DNA from 3 places in the Mesorhizobium sp. 113-3-9 genome. Region 2 is predicted to be linked to each of the others. Evidence: predicted binding sites of a transcription regulator. Region 2 holds the regulator's gene; each other region holds the start of a gene.
What was found. Region 2 encodes LexA, which represses DNA repair genes until DNA is damaged. Its sites were predicted from a motif close to TGTTCNNNNTGTGTTCNG; they were not measured.

Region 1 (3,278 bases), 2.9 Mb from region 2:
AAGAAAATACTGAACGGGCGGCGCAGGCCGCCCGTTTCATATCCAGTGCCTGCCAAGCCCGACAACAGGGCGATATCAAAAAGGGGAAATGCATGACCAAGGTTGCAATCGTCACGGGCGGATCGCGCGGCATCGGCGCGGCGATCTCGATCGCCTTGAAGAACGCCGGCTATTCGGTCGCGGCCAACTACGCCGGCAACGACGAGGCGGCAGCGAAATTCAAGGCCGAGACCGGCATTCCGGTCTACAAATGGTCGGTCGCCGACTATGACGCTTGCGCCGCCGGCATCAGCCGAGTCGAGGCCGACCTCGGCCCGGTCTCGGTGCTGGTCAACAATGCCGGCATCACCCGCGATGCCATGTTCCACAAATTGACCCGTGAGCAGTGGAAAGAGGTCATCGACACCAATCTTTCCGGCGTCTTCAACATGACGCACCCGCTGTGGGGCGGCATGCGCGACCGCAAGTTCGGCCGCGTCATCACCATCTCCTCGATCAACGGCCAGAAGGGCCAGGCCGGCCAGGTCAACTATTCCGCCGCCAAGGCCGGCGACATCGGCTTCACCAAGGCCCTCGCCCAGGAGGGTGCCCGCGCCGGCATCACCGTCAACGTCATCTGTCCCGGCTACATCGCCACCGAGATGGTCAAGGCGATCGATGAGAAGGTGCTCAACGAGCGCATCCTGCCGCAGATCCCGGTCGGCCGCCTTGGCGAACCGGAAGAGATCGCGCGCTGCGTCGTCTTCCTCGCTTCCGAGGATGCCGGCTTCATCACCGGCTCGACCCTCACCGCCAATGGCGGCCAATACTTCGCCTGAAACGTACAACGGCTTCAGACTGTAACGAACGGACCGGGAAACCGGTCCGTTTTCGTTGATGCCTTGGAAGCGAAAAAATCCCCGCCGCGGCGCAATGCCCCAATCCGGCACGCAAGAGTTAATGGCGGCAGCGCCGCCTGTGCGGAACCCTGTGGTCAAGCCTGTGGATTGTCGGTGGATAAGCTGTTCACAACACAAGATATTGGGGGAACAAAAGGGGAAAATGCCGCCGGCGCTGTTTTGTCGCCGATTCGTTCCGGCTTTGAGCGCAAGTTAACGTTAATAGGCCTGAATCGCCCGTAGTTCCTTAACACCAAATTCAGAAAGATTAACAATTTCATAATCTTGAGTGATCGGCATCGTGCCGCCGGCGTCGTTTCCCGGCAAAGCTTAACGGCTGAGCTCGCCTAGCATAAAACGGGCCAGTTCATGGATTCAGCATGTGGTGAGAGTCACGGTCACGAAATCCACATATAGCCGTGAACAAAAGCTGAATCTGGTCGAGTCACCGATTCGTCGCCGATTCGTTCCAGACTCGTTCCGTCAGTTAAGCGACAGCCAATTTAGCGCTGGACAAAGAGGCCTTCGAACCGCCCACGGAACATTCCGCTTTCGCTTCGCGCCCGAAATCCCTATGTGTCGCCTGTCATACGCGCCAGTTGAGGCACGCTCCCGACAATGAGAGGCCAGAAAGCCTTATTTCCGAGCCGATGAACATCCAGCCGAAACATACCGAGCCGCTGATCCTGTCGGGCCGCGACGTGACCGCCGTGCTTGGTCCGACCAACACCGGCAAGACCCACCTCGCCATCGAGCGCATGGTGGCGCATGAAACAGGTGTCATCGGGCTGCCGCTCAGGTTGCTGGCGCGGGAAGTCTACACGCGCGTCTGCGAAAAGGTCGGCGCCCATAAAGTCGCGCTGATCACCGGCGAGGAGAAGATCCAGCCGCCAGGCGCCAGATATTCGGTCTGCACGGTCGAGGCCATGCCGCGCGAGACCGACGCCGCCTTCGTCGCCATCGACGAGGTGCAGCTCGCCGGCGACCTTGAGCGCGGCCACATCTTCACCGACCGCATCCTGCATCTTCGCGGCCGCCAGGAAACGCTGCTGCTCGGTGCCGCCACCATGCATGGCATCCTGCAGCGCTTGCTGAAGGGCGTTTCGGTGGTGACGCGGCCAAGGCTGTCGCATCTTGCCTATGCGGGCTCGAAGAAGCTGACGCGCCTGCCGCGCCGCACCGCCATCGTCGCCTTCTCCGCCGACGAGGTCTACGCCATCGCCGAGCTGATCCGCCGCCAGCAAGGTGGTGCCGCCGTCGTTCTCGGCGCGCTCTCGCCGCGCACCCGTAACGCCCAGGTGGCATTGTTCCAATCGGGTGATGTCGACTATCTCGTCGCCACCGATGCCATCGGCATGGGCCTCAACCTCGATCTCGACCATGTCGCCTTCGCCCAGAACCGTAAGTTCGACGGCTACCAGTACCGCAACCTGACGGCGGCCGAGCTCGGCCAGATCGCCGGCCGCGCCGGCCGGCATCTGCGCGACGGCACTTTCGGCGTCACCGGCCAGGTCGATCCGCTCGACGAGGAACTGGTCAAGAAGATCGAAGGCCATGACTTCGATCCGGTGAAGGTGCTGCAGTGGCGCACCGCTCATTTCGACTTCGCCAGCCTCGATGCGCTGAAGCGCTCGATCGAGACCAACGCTCCGGTGGAGGGCTTGACGCGGGCGCTGCCGGCGGTCGACGCGCAAGCGCTCGAATATCTTTCCCGCGACGAGGATATCCGCGCGCTGGCGACCGACGCCAAACGCGTGGCGCTGTTGTGGGAAGCCTGCGCGCTGCCCGACTACCGCAAGATCGCCCCGGCGCAACATGCCGACCTCATCGCGTCGATCTATATGGACCTCGCCAAGCGAGGCCATGTCGACGAGAATTACATGGCCGAGCAGGTGCGCCGCGCCGACACCACCGAGGGCGACATCGACACGCTGTCGCACCGCATTGCCCAGATCCGCACCTGGACATTCGTGTCGAACCGGCCCGGCTGGCTGGCCGATCAGGCACACTGGCAGGAAAAGACGCGCGAAATCGAAGACAGATTGTCGGATGCGCTGCATGAGCGGTTGACGAAACGCTTCGTAGACCGCAGGACTTCCGTCCTCATGCGGCGCCTTAGAGAAAATACCATGCCTGAAGCCGAAATTAGCCCTACCGGAACCGTCCTTGTCGAAGGCCATCATGTCGGCGAGTTGCAAGGGTTCCGCTTCACCGCCGACCAGACCGCCGGCGGCGAAGACGCCAAGGCCGTGCGCACCGCCGCGCAAAAGGCGCTGGCCGCCGAGTTCGAGGCGCGCGCCGACCGTTTTGGCGCCTGCGCCAATGGCGACCTGGCACTTGGCTCGGACGGCACGCTGCGCTGGATCGGCGCGCCGATCGGCACGCTGGTCTCCGGCGAGG
Region 2 (3,278 bases):
GAAAATTCCTTGCGCTTACGGGAGGGGTGGCGATGACGTCCATCATTGCCGGCAGCGCCACGGCGCTGTTTGCCATATGGCACTTCCAGCGCGTTTCGCCGCTCAGCCTGTTCGCCAATCTGGCTATCATGCCAATTGTCTCGGTCGTCATGTTTCTGGCGGTTGTCAGCGCCTTGACAATGCCCTTCGGTCTGGACGGGCCTTTTCTCTACCTCATGGGCAAGGGCCTGACAGCGATGATCGCCATATCGGCGTGGATATCGGAACGCTCCCCCGTCGATGCGATCGGGATGATTTCACAACACTCCGTACTGCTGGTGACGATTGCCCTGGTCATCGCGACGATGGCGACGACATGGCTACGGCTGGCGGCAGTGCCATTCGCACTCGCCGGCCTGTTGACCGTGTCTGATACGCGCGTGCCGGATGTGCTGATCTCCGAAGACGCGCGGCTGGTCGCGGTGCCGATCGGCGGTGGCGAACTCGCGGTCAGCCGGGCTCGTCCGAACGAATTCACCGTCGACAATTGGAAACGCGCGCTGGTGTCCGAAACCATTGTCACACCAGAGATGTTCAACAAGGCGGACGGGCAATTCGACATTGCAGATGCCGTCAATCTGCCGCCAGGGGCGCCGTTCTACTGCACGGAGGGCATCTGTCTCGCCCGGCATCCGTCTGGCGCGATCATCGCGCATGTCGAAGACCGCAAGGCTACCTGGAAGGCCTGCGGTTTCGCCGATCTGATCGTTGTCAATGACGCGACAGGCTACGATGCCTGCCACAACCCGCTGGTTCTCGTCATCACCAAACGGCAACTTGCACGCAAGGGCAGTGCCGCCGTGTTCTTCGATCGTCAATCGGCGACCGGCCCGCCGACCGTCAGCTTCGCCGTGGACGGGCCGTATCGGCCCTGGCACGAGCAACGAAAGTTTTCGCGTGAGGCGAGGGGGCTGCCACCCTATCAAAAAGCCGAAACGCCGGCTGCTCCTGCTCAGTAGCGCCTGATCAGCCCGACCAGCTTGCCTTGCACCTTGACCCTATCCGGCCCGAAAATGCGTGTCTCGTAGGCCGGGTTGGCGGCCTCAAGGGCAATCGAGGCGCCCTTGCGGCGGAACCGTTTCAAGGTCGCTTCCTCCTCGTCGACCAGCGCCACGACGATCTCGCCCGGGCTCGCCGTATCGGCGTTGCGGATAATGACCGTGTCGCCATCGAAGATGCCGGCCTCGATCATCGAGTCGCCCTTGACCTCCAGCGCATAGTGCTCGCCACCCATGATCATGTCCGGCGGCACCGAGATCGAATGCGTCTGATGCTGGATCGCATCGATCGGCACGCCGGCGGCGATACGGCCCATCACCGGGATCGACACGGCGGAGACCGCGTCGTCGTCATTGCCGGCAGAAGGCAAGCGCGACGGCGCCGGCTTGATCTGGCGGCCGAGGCCACCCTGACCGAGACTGCCCTGAATGACACTCGGCGAGAATTTCTTTGCGGCGTTGAGGCCGGGCGCGATCGAATCCGGTAGCCGCAGCACTTCCAATGCCCGCGCCCGGTTGGGCAGCCGCCTGATAAAGCCGCGTTCCTCCAGTGCCGTGATCAGGCGATGGATCCCTGACTTGGAGGCGAGATCGAGCGCTTCCTTCATCTCGTCAAAGGAGGGCGGGATACCGCTTTCCTTCAGCCGTTCATGGATGAACATCAGAAGTTCATGTTGCTTGCGCGTCAGCATGGCGCCCCCCAGGCATTGAACGAAGGGTGTGAATCGGAATCGAAAAACAAACCCAGAACAAACACTATCTGTTCCAGTTGTGTTCCGCAACTGTTTAAAGTTTAGTGAATTTGTTAAGGCATCTGAAATTATCTGCCGCCGGCAGCGGGCAGCAATCGACCACCTCCGCGCCAAGGCGAGCATTGAAATCATTTTGGTTAATGGCCTGTGGCCCACCCTCTTGTCCCGCTTGGCATCAGCGTTTGAAGGGCATTCACAGGGCGGATTGCATGGGCCAATCGATCCATTTCGAGCGGAACGAAACGAAATCAAAACGCCAACAATCGCTGGCTATCCGGGGATAGAACGCGTTCAGGCTTCCGGCATCGCTCCGCCCAGAATCTGCGCATAGGCGCCGGCATCGATATTGCCGCCGGAGATAACGCAGACGACGTTGCCGGTTGCCCGCTCGCTGCGGAGAGCGGCGGCGAGCGAGGCGGCTCCCGCGCCTTCGGCCACGATCTTTGCCTTCGAGAACAAAAGGCGCATCGCTTCCGTGACCTGATCGAGGCTGACGGCAATGGCGCCGTCGATAGACTGGCTTGCCAAGGGCCATAGGCCAGGCACCAGCGATGGGCCGCCTATGCTCTTGATGAAGGAGGGGCGCGTCTCGATCTCGACAATGCGTCCGGCCGCCAACGCCGCCGTGACCGGAGCCGCATTCTCATCCTCGACGGCGAAGACCTTGGCCTGGCTCCGCATCGCCTTGACCGCACTGGCGACACCGGTTGTCATGCTCCCTCCGCCATAAGGTGTCAGGACGCAATCGACCTCGGGCAGATCTTCGGCAATCTCGAGGCCAATGGTCGCGTTGCCGGCAAGCACCGCCTGGTCGGTGACCGGGTTCACCAGGAGTTCCGCGCCCTCCGGCCGCTCCGTTCCGATGATGTAGCGCCACCATGTCTCGTGCGAGACGAAGCGCACGTCGCCACCAAGGCCGCGGACCCCGTCGATCTTGGTCTGGGGTGCATCGGCATACATGTAGGCGGCCACCGGAACGCCAAGCGCCCGTGCCGCCCAGGCCATTCCGTAGGCCATGTTGCCGGAACTGATAGTCGCAACGCCATGCCTGAGTTCATCGGCATCGCGGCAGAGCAAGGCATTGAGCGCCGGCCTGATCTTGAAGGCGCCAATGGGCGACAATGTCTCGAGCTTGAGGAATATCCGCTGATCGGCGCGACCGAGATCGAGGCGCAGCAGCGGCGTGCGCGGCAACCAGGCAGCCAGCCTGTCGCGGGCCGCGACCATCTCATCGAGAGTCGGACGTCGCGGAAGCGCTGAAGTCATCCCGAAATTGCCTTCAGGCTGCCGGCGCGTGCGGTGTAGGTGTTAGCGCCGCCGTCCTCGCTGTGAACGTAGACATGCAGCGTGTAGCCGATATGCGCCGTCATCAGCGCCTTTGCCCGCTCGACATCGCGATCGAGGGCCGCTTCCATGATCGCGGTGTGATGCTCGATCGCGATCGCCTCGCGCAGGGCGTCCATTGCCTCGCCATAGCCATCCTTGAGGC
Region 3 (3,278 bases), 1.4 Mb from region 2:
CAGCATGCGCCAGTCATCGAGGTCGAAATGATACTTGCCGAGCGAGGCAAGGTTCTTGTCGGCGTCGGAGGCCTCGCCGGTTGGAAAGCTCCACCAGACGCGTGTGGTGATCAGTTTCGCCTGGCCGCCGAGATAGTGCGCGGCTATGTCGAGCAGCAGCGGGTCGCGCTGTATGGCGAGTGCCGCCGGGCAGTCGAGGATGCGCTCGAAATAGTGTCCGCTGAGCAGCGAGCGAGCCAGGCGTTTCTCGGCTTGCGCATGCTCGCCCGGCATGAATTCGAGACGGCGGTCGAAATTGCCGAAGCAAGGCGTGCGGTCCGCGAAACGCGCGATCTCCTCATGAATTTCCCATGGCAGGACCAGGCCTGAAAACAGGCCGTCAGAGCGCAGCGCATCGACCACCGCCGCCCGCTCGACACCGGAAAACATCGTATCCCCAAGATTGTCGGCAGGACGGGCGCGTTTTGCACCCAGCCAATGCATTCGGCGCCCGGGCATTGTGCGCGCCAGCATGAACATCGGCAGCCAGGCAGGGTTTTCGCGCAGATCCGTGAGATAGGTCGGAATGCGCACGGCGATGCGCCGCAACAGGCCGCCATTGCGCGCAATGGCCTCGAGACTGGCGGCGCCGGATTTGTCTGGGGTTGAAAGGTTCATCGGGTCCTCGTCCGTGAGCGTGAACCCGATGCCGCATCGGTGCTCACCGCTCGTATGACCCAAACCCACTTCACCACCTCCGGGAGAGGTTAACCCCGCGTCACGTTTTGTGCAATGCACAATGGACAGAGCACATGCAAAAAATCACTTTGGCGATCGGTGCTGCTGCTTCGGCGGCGCCACCCAGATCTCGGCGTCGAGCCTCTTTGTCGCCAGGCCACGCGCCAGCGCCTCGGCGCTACCGGCGCTCTTCGACAAGGACGCGGCTTGCCGCTTGCTGATCACCAGCCCATCGGCGAGCGCACGGTTTCCCGAAAAGACCCGAGCCAGGAACGGTGTGCGGCTGCCCCGCGCGCGTGAGAATCGCGCCGCCATGGTTTGCCGCGCCGTGTGGGCGACAACCGCATCGATCCACCCCTCCACCAGCCGCGCGCCCGGCTCCAGCAGCAGCAGCCAGTCACCCTTGGCCTGCCGGATCCCCAAGGCAATGCCGCCGCTTGCCACGTACTGGCAGCCGGCATGCTCGGCGACATGATGCGTCTGGTCCGTGGAGCCGGTGTCGCAGACGACGACCTCGCGCACCACGCCCTCGACAGCGCCGCCAATCAGCGAGCTGAGCGTGCGGGCGAGAGCCTCCTCGTCATTGCGCGTTTCAATGAGAACACTGAGCATGTTTAGCCGAATAGCGGAAAGCAGCGCACAGCGCCAGTTTTTGCAGCGCAGCATAGAAAGTTCTTGATTTGTTCTCATCGAGAAAATAGGAATAATTTCATGAACCGAGCGATTCGAAACAAGATGGACAGTCCCTGGGAGCGGGCCAAGATGGAACCGATCGTGCGCGCCGACATTGCAGCCTTCGGAGCTGGACGAGCCGAGATGGCCAATGCGATGATCGAGCAGAGTGGCATGCGTATCCGTCCGGACCGCAATCGCGGCCGATCGGCGGGCATCAATCCGTCCGGCCGGTTCGAGCCGGTCAGCCGCCATGTCTTCGATGATGGCTGGGATTCGCTGGAGGAGCTGCCGCCCTTCAAGACCGAAGTGCAGGTTGAAAAGCCGCGCACCATCATCACCCGCAACGAATCGCCTGACATCTCCTTCGACCGGTCGATCAATCCCTATCGCGGCTGCGAACATGGCTGCGTTTATTGCTTCGCACGGCCGACACACGCCTTCATGGGCCTGTCGCCGGGCCTCGATTTCGAATCCAAGCTGTTCGCCAAGCCGGATGCGGCACGGTTGCTCGACAAGGAACTGTCGAAGGACGGCTACCAGCCGCGCACCATCGCCATCGGCACCAACACCGACCCTTACCAGCCGATCGAAAAGCAATACCGGATCATGCGCGAGATCCTCGAAGTGCTGGAAGCGCGTGGCCATCCGGTCGGCATCGTCACCAAGTCCGCATTGGTGACGCGCGATATCGACATCTTGTCGCGCATGGCCGAGCGCGGGCTCGCCAAGGTGGCGCTGTCGGTGACGACAATGGACCGCATGCTGGCGCGCACCATGGAACCCCGTGCGTCGACGCCGACCAAGCGGCTGGAGGCGATCCGGCAGCTTTCGGATGCCGGCATTCCGGCTTCGGTCATGGTGGCGCCGATCATCCCCGGCCTCACCGACCAGGAGATGGAACGGATCCTCGATTCGGCGCGCGCGGCGGGTGCGCGCGAGGCGGGCTACGTCGTTCTGCGCCTGCCTTTGGAGGTCAGCCCGATCTTCAAGGACTGGCTGCTGCGCCACTATCCCGACCGTTACCGCCACGTGATGTCGCTGATCCGTTCGATGCGCGACGGCAAGGACTACGATTCGGAATGGGGCAAGCGCATGAAGGGCGCCGGACCCTACGCCTGGCAGATCGGCCGCCGCTTCGAGATCACCGCCAAACGGCTCGGCCTCAACGCTGAGCGGCGCACGCTGCGCACCGACCAGTTCGTCGCGGCCGGAAAGGACCAGGAGCAGTTGATGCTGCTCTGAACGCCCCCTTCGCCGCCGCCGCTTCATTGCGGTCGCGGCAAAGAATCCCGTCCGGCCTGCCCCGGCCTGCAGACGGTGCCCTCCCGGTCCGGCGCCCCACCCGACCCGGAGGGACTTGCGGAGAATCGGAGCCGATGCGAACCTCGCCGCAACATGGCTCGCGCGCGTTCCGATTCTCCGCTTCTCTTCGAAATCGTCGAGAAACCCGATTTCTCCTTCGAGACGAAGGCGATGGCTGACGGGCTGTGGCCTGTCGCGGGGATGGATGAGGCCGGCCGCGGCCCGCTGGCCGGGCCGGTGGTCGCGGCCGCGGTGGTGCTCGACCCCGCCAACATCCCCGAAGGCCTCGACGATTCCAAACGTCTCAGTCATTTGCAGCGCGAGGCGCTGTTCCTGCGCATTCTTGGCTCCGCACAGGCGGTTTCGATGGCCTCGATCAGTGCCGAAGGCATCGATAGCAGCAACATCCTCAAGGCAAGCCTGGAGGCGATGCGGCGCGCGCTGGTCGGGCTGTCGGTCCGCCCGAAACTCGCGCTTGCCGACGGCCGCGATGTGCCGCCCGGACTGCCGTGCGACGGCCGAGCGTTGATCAAGGGCGATCAGCGCTCGCAGTCGATCGCCGCCGCCTCGATCGTCGCCAAGGT

Region 1: the regulator LexA is predicted to act here: its motif matches at 1,344-1,361, upstream of MesoLj_RS07380 (helicase-related protein).
Region 3: the regulator LexA is predicted to act here: its motif matches at 1,388-1,405, upstream of MesoLj_RS28680 (PA0069 family radical SAM protein).

The regions. Positions count from the first base shown of each region.
Region 1 is NZ_AP023246.1:1,526,884-1,530,161, reverse strand. It holds gene MesoLj_RS07390 (acetyl-CoA C-acetyltransferase) at 1-1, shown strand, start outside; gene phbB (acetoacetyl-CoA reductase) at 93-818, shown strand; gene MesoLj_RS07380 (helicase-related protein) at 1,529-3,278, shown strand, end outside.
Region 2 is NZ_AP023246.1:4,474,602-4,477,879, forward strand. It holds gene MesoLj_RS21680 (ComEC/Rec2 family competence protein) at 1-998, shown strand, start outside; gene lexA (transcriptional repressor LexA) at 992-1,729, opposite strand; gene MesoLj_RS21690 (threonine ammonia-lyase) at 2,081-3,055, opposite strand; gene MesoLj_RS21695 (GntR family transcriptional regulator) at 3,052-3,278, opposite strand, start outside.
Region 3 is NZ_AP023246.1:5,847,271-5,850,548, forward strand. It holds gene MesoLj_RS28670 (hypothetical protein) at 1-657, opposite strand, end outside; gene MesoLj_RS28675 (glycosyltransferase) at 802-1,329, opposite strand; gene MesoLj_RS28680 (PA0069 family radical SAM protein) at 1,480-2,634, shown strand; gene MesoLj_RS28685 (ribonuclease HII) at 2,788-3,278, shown strand, end outside.